DNA from 2 places in the Paenibacillus sp. 19GGS1-52 genome. Region 1 is predicted to be linked to the other one. Evidence: riboswitches for the same ligand, from Rfam matches in the RefSeq annotation. Region 1 holds a riboswitch; the other holds the start of a gene.
The links. A riboswitch is a leader RNA that binds a small molecule or an ion and turns the genes downstream of it on or off. The one in region 1 is predicted to bind preQ1.
Positions count from the first base shown of each region.

Region 2: linked by a shared signal. The riboswitch ahead of queF (preQ(1) synthase) and the one ahead of H1230_RS25910 (queuosine precursor transporter) in region 1 are both predicted to bind preQ1.

Region 1 covers NZ_CP059724.1:5,593,940-5,597,136, reverse strand. The annotation lists gene H1230_RS25915 (methyl-accepting chemotaxis protein) at 1-1,383, opposite strand, end outside; PreQ1 riboswitch class I at 1,723-1,768, shown strand; gene H1230_RS25910 (queuosine precursor transporter) at 1,779-2,504, shown strand; gene H1230_RS25905 (M24 family metallopeptidase) at 2,579-3,197, opposite strand, start outside.
Region 2 covers NZ_CP059724.1:3,394,850-3,398,046, forward strand. The annotation lists gene murB (UDP-N-acetylmuramate dehydrogenase) at 15-926, shown strand; gene ymzB (protein YmzB) at 989-1,324, opposite strand; PreQ1 riboswitch class I at 1,770-1,813, shown strand; gene queF (preQ(1) synthase) at 2,021-2,521, shown strand; gene queC (7-cyano-7-deazaguanine synthase QueC) at 2,551-3,197, shown strand, end outside.

The DNA of each region.
Region 1 (3,197 bases):
GGAAGCAACTTCAGTATGCAAGTGGTTAATGTCGGTGACAGAACGCTTCATATCTTCCTGTAGACCCAGCAGGAAGTCGCGGATCTGTTCGGTAGAGTTCTTGGACTGTTCGGACAGCTTGCGAACCTCTCCTGCTACAACCGCAAAGCCACGTCCATGCTCTCCGGCACGAGCCGCTTCAATGGAAGCATTAAGCGACAGCATTTGAATTTGTTTGGTGATTTCAGAAACACCCTGTACCACCTCACCGATTTGTAGAGAACGTTCATTCATAGTCTGAAATTGTTTCAGCGATTGTTTGGAGGTTCGCTCAACCTGGCGCATTTGCTCAACCGCAATTTGGGCAATATCATTGCCACCCACGGCTTTTTCAGAAGCTTCGCCAATCTGCTCAGTAACCTCGCCTGCTGCAGAAGCAATATGCTGAATACCCAGATTGATCTCATCCATCGCTTTTGAATTGTCCAGGGCACTGCTCGCGATCGCGATACTGCCCTTGTCTATTTCTATAACCGATGATGAAGAACGCTCTGCCATATCATTCATGATGAGTACACGTTCTCTCAAATCGTTGGAATTTGCAACTACAGAGCCTGAGGTATCTAGGACCTGCCCGATCATTTCCTTCAGCCGCAGGGTCATCGTCCGGAAGCTTTCGGAGAGCTGTCCTACTTCATCGGTGCCCTTTATGGTTAGTTCCTGTGTGAAATCCCCTTCTGCCAACTTGTTGCTGTACGCTGCGAGTTGAGTTATTGGACGTGTAATTCGCCGGCTCATGAACATAGCACCGCTCAGACCAATAATTAAGGCCACTAGTGTAATACCTGCGCTGGTCCAGAGAATACTGCTCATTTTTTCTTTAACAAAACCGACATCAGCACTTACACCGATAATCATCGTACTGCCGGGGATGCCGACATACGCTGTTTTATGTATACCGTGACTATCACTATAGATATCACTAAGTCCGCTTTTTCCTTTAGAGGCTTGTTCCATTGCTGGTGATACTTCAAGGCTCTCCTGAGCTTTCAGCTTAGAACCGTGATCTGCAATCAGAGTAACCGCCTTGCCATCCTTTAGCTCCATCAGGAAGATGGTCTCTACATCATGCTGCTTCCGCTTATCCTGGAAATAGAATTCAACATTCGTAGAAGCCTGCTCGTTCTTGCCAAGCGTTTGCTGGGCAAAGGTAGCATTTAGATTCTTATACACATCCTGTGCGGCTGCTGTCAGCAGTTTATTGATTTGTGGCATGACATAACTGTTGATTGTATTAATGGATATAAAGTAGAAGCTGACACTTAACAAAAGAGACGTGAGTAACAGAACGATAAACAACAAACGCGTGAACTTGCGACTGATTGAATGCTTGAAACTAAACATATCATTCTCTCCTTTTCTGTAGCATGCATCTTTAATCCCATACCAACCGCTGGGAGTTGGCAGAGCAGCAATATATTCCATGGGTCTAGGTCATATATCAAGCTGTAGCTTGGGGTTAGACAACGTGATTGATACTATTCTATAGAATTAACCTCAGGTTGAATAGTGAAAGTTGTGTGTTGTACCGCATTTTTTTCTGAAAAAGATGGATTATTGTCTAATACTTTTCTTAATTGTAGAAAATGACGCAAAAAAGAGCTTTTTTTCATAAAAATTTAAGGTTTTCATAGAATGTCTATCGCTATTATGATAGAGTTAATATTTTGTTGAAGAGACTAAGAAGCCGCGGTTCGTAACCATCCCGCGTAAACAAAACTAGGAGGAGTATCAGTAGAATGTTTAACTTGTTATGGGGAATTGGGTTTGTTATTGTCAATTTTGTTTTCTTTCTTCTCTGCTACCGCTTATTTGGCAAAAAAGGCTTATATGCCTGGGTAGGCGTTGCTACGGTTATTGCTAACATTCAGGTCACAAAAACAATTTCCATGCCACCAAATATTGTTATGACCCTTGGAAATACGATGTATGTGACTCTATATATGACCAGCGATTTGATCAATGAGAAGTACGGGCGGAGAGAGGCGCGAACGGCGGTCTGGTTCGGTTTCTTCACCTTGCTGATGACAACGGTTATTATGCAGATGGCGCTGAAGTTCACTCCGGATGAGAGCGACTTCGCTCAGGAATCCCTGGAAAAAATCTTTGGACTTATGCCACGCTTGGCACTGGGTAGCCTTACAGCATATTTTATCAGCCAGTTTCTCGATGTTCGGTTATATTCGTGGATAAGAAAATATTACAGCACATCCCGTCAGCTATGGATTCGCTCCAATGGCAGTACGATGGTCAGCTCCTTTGTGGATACACTCATCTTCTGTACGATTGCCTTCGCGGGCACGTATGAATGGAAGGTATGGGTTCAGATATTGCTCACAACTTATGTTGCGAAGTTCTTGTTGACTGCAGCAGGTACGCCAATCCTTTACATCGCTCGTTCCTTCAAGTTTGCTGAGGAGGAGTCTGCAGTTCAGAGAGCAGCGGATACCCATATCTCCTCCTAGACAGTAATAAGAGCCACGCGAATTTGCGTGGCTCTTTCTTGAAATATCAGATGCATAACTTAGAAGATCACTGCCTACAAATGCAGAACAGTCCATTCTTTCGGAAAGCTTGTGAGTGTCTGAGGGCCGTCCGCAGTAATTAATACATCATCTTCAATCCGTACGCCGCCAAGCCCTGGAACATAAATACCGGGCTCTACGGTAAACACGTTCCCATTCTCAATAACATCTGTATTCAACCCGTGTAGAGAAGGGTATTCATGTGTATCCATTCCGAGACCATGGCCGACACGATGCATGAAATAAGGTCCGAAGCCTGCCGCAGCGATCACTTCCCGTGCGGCCTGATCGACTGAACCAAAGGTAGCTCCTGCGACGGAAGCAGCAATACCGGCTTCATTGGCAGCCAGCACTGTAGTGTAGAGGGTCATAAGCTTGGCATCCATCTCTTCCACAGCAAAGGTGCGAGTAATATCGGAAGCATATCCACCAGCATACACGCCAAGGTCGAACATGAGGAGATCGCCTGGCTGGATCATTCGGCTGCCCGGTACGCCGTGTGGCAGGGCAGTATTCGGACCGGAGAGCACCATGGTATCGAAGGAGGGGCCAGAGGCACCAACCTTTTTCATGAGATATTCCAGCTCGGCCACCAGTTCGATTTCGCTTACACCAGTCTTTACGTGCTCAAGA
Region 2 (3,197 bases), 2.2 Mb from region 1:
AAGGAGCATGAAAGATGAATATTAGCACAGTTCAAAATGATCTACAGCACATTGTTACTGCGGGAACCGTGAAGATTCATGAAGCTCTTAAGGATCACGTGTTTACCAAAATGGGTGGGCAGGCTGATATACTGGTAACTCCCGCCACATATGAAGAATTGCAACAGGTTGTTACATATGCCCATCAACATCTCATTCCGCTTACGGTTCTTGGAAATGGTTCGAATGTGATTATTCGGGATGGGGGCATACGCGGAATCGTTCTGCAAACCTCTGATTTAATGGAGATGGGGATACGCGGAGATTACCTGTATGCCCAGAGCGGTGCTACAATTATTGATGTCTCGCGTTATGCATTGGAGCAGGAGTTATCAGGGCTTGAGTTTGCCTGTGGTATCCCTGGAACTGTGGGAGGCGCTCTGTACATGAATGCAGGTGCCTATGGTGGTGAAGTCAAGGATGTTCTGCATAGTGCGCTGGCTATTAACAAAGCAGGTCAAATAGTCACGCTTCAAGGTGACGAGCTGCAGTGGGGGTATAGACAAAGTGTATTTGCCAGCGGGGAGTTTATTGTCCTAGAAGCCCGGTTTGTCTTGAAGCCTGCTACGGCGGTAGGCATTAAGTCCACAATGGATGATTTGACCTACAAGCGCGAATCGAAGCAACCCCTGGAATATCCCTCCTGTGGGAGTGTCTTTAAACGACCGCCAGGGCGGTACGCAGGTCAATTAATTCAGGAAAGCGGTTTGCAAGGGACAAGAATGGGCGGAGCAGAAGTATCGAAGAAACATGCTGGATTTATCGTTAATACGGATAACGCAACAGCCAGCGATTATATTGGACTTATCCAGCATGTAAGAGCAATAGTGAAGGATAAATTTGGTATTGAGCTGGAGACCGAAGTAGAAATTATTGGCGAAGAGTAAATAAGCGAGGCTACAGGTAACTCCACACCTGCGGCCTCGCTTATTTTTTTATGCTTTGAAAGTTACGTTAATGAGAGGGCATATTTAGCTCTATCAGTCTTTAACTCGACTTTATCCTTACGGATGCTCTCAATATGCAGTCCTGCGACGGCAATTTCGTAATTGTGCTGTGGTAGTGGCACTAACTCATTATCCCCATTCAGTGTACTACCTGAACCTCTTAAGATCAGCGCACTGCCAAGATATTCATCGATAACAGCCTCTGCATTCCGATAATCAACAGACTCTAGGTTAAAATGGATAGTATCCAGGTCGTCGAGCTCCTGCTTTTCAAGTACAACGGTTTCGTTCACATGGTCATTAAGCCAATCCAAAAGTTGCTGTTCGATCTGTTCCATATCGTGATCCCATCCTTCAAGGAGATAAGTAGCTTTAAGTTACCTTACCCCTTTACGTGAAATTGAATCCATATTATTGCAGTGATGATTCACTATACTCAGGAATTTGCTTGAAGTGAGGTCATTTTCATCTATAGGTAAAGGTGGTTTATCCAAGATGACCAGGATCATTCAACCTACGGAAGGTAAAATAATAATTAATGGCATGAATATTTTATTGCATAAATAGAATTATACCCCCAATTGGCGTTATTTTTGAGCTTCCGATCCTAATACCTCTGTGGATTGCCGGTCTTTCATTATGGATCGCTAGGATCGGTGAAGATTAAGCAAGATGATTCCAGAGGCTTAAGCTTGTCATGAGCCCTTCCGCCATGGTATAGTTCAAGACGCAATAGCTTTATTTTAAACATACAGAAGTAAGAAGATTTCTGCGTGAAGTGACGCAGGAGAGGTTCGCAAACTCCCTCTATAAAAAACTAAGACCGCTATTTTGCTATAGGGGAGTCTCCGGTATGGGGATTCCGAGAAGTAGAGGCATTACGCCTTTGCTTTATTTCCTATTTCGCTGCATCTAAATAAAATGCCGACCTTATAGGACGGTACTGCGGTTTTTAGTAGAGTCAGGTTTTCGAAATCTCGTTCTTCTTTCCAGTTCCGGCGATTAGCCGAAGGAAAAGAGAGGGGTTTTTTGTCATGTCAGATGGAAGATTAAAAGAGGAAATGCCAGAAGTTACTTTACTGGGCAACCAGGGAACGTCATACAAGTTCGGTTATGATCCAGAGATTCTGGAAGTGTTCGATAATAAGCACCCCGGTCGGGATTATTTTGTTAAATTTAACTGCCCTGAATTCACAAGTCTGTGCCCTGTAACCGGTCAACCGGATTTTGGTACCATGTATATTTCGTATATTCCGGAGCAAAAAATGGTGGAATCCAAATCGCTGAAGCTCTATCTGTTCAGTTTCCGCAACCATGGCGACTTTCATGAGGATTGTGTCAACATCATTATGAATGATCTGATTGCTCTAATGGAACCGCGTTATATTGAAGTATGGGGAAAATTCACACCACGAGGCGGCATTTCGATTGATCCTTATTGTAATTGGGGACGACCTGGAACAAAGTATGAGTCGATGGCGGAGCATCGCTTGATCAATCATGACCTGTATCCGGAAAAAGTCGGCAATCGCTAATTCCCAAGAAATGAGAAGGAGATAATCTAATGATGAACAAAAAAGCACTCGTCGTATTCAGCGGCGGACAAGATAGCACAACCTGTTTAATCTGGGCGCTGCAGCAATTTGAGGAAGTTCAGGTAGTGACCTTTAATTATAACCAGCGTCATGCCGCTGAGATCGAAGTGGCCACTGAGATTGCCGCGAAGTTTAACGTGAAGCAGCATATTCTGGATTTGGCTCTGCTTAATCAACTGGCACCGAACGCGTTAACCCGTGATGATATAGAGATTGCCGCAGGCGAAGGGGACGAGCTTCCCAGCACGTTCGTGGATGGACGCAACCTCTTGTTTTTATCCTTTGCGGCCATTCTAGCTAAACAGCTGGGTTATGCTCATATTGTGACGGGGGTATGCCAAACAGATTTCAGTGGTTATCCGGATTGCCGCGATGTATTTGTAAAGTCACTGAATGTTACGCTGAACCTGTCCATGGACTATGAGTTCGCAATTCATACCCCACTGATGTGGCTGGATAAAAAAGAAACATGGAAAATGGCCGATGAACTAGGCTATTTTGATTATGTCCGTGAGCATACCTTGACCTGTTATAACGGAATCATTGGCAGCGGCTGTGGAACCTGTCCGGCCTGTCTGCTGCGCAGCAGAGGCCTCGAGCAGTATGAGGCGGAAAG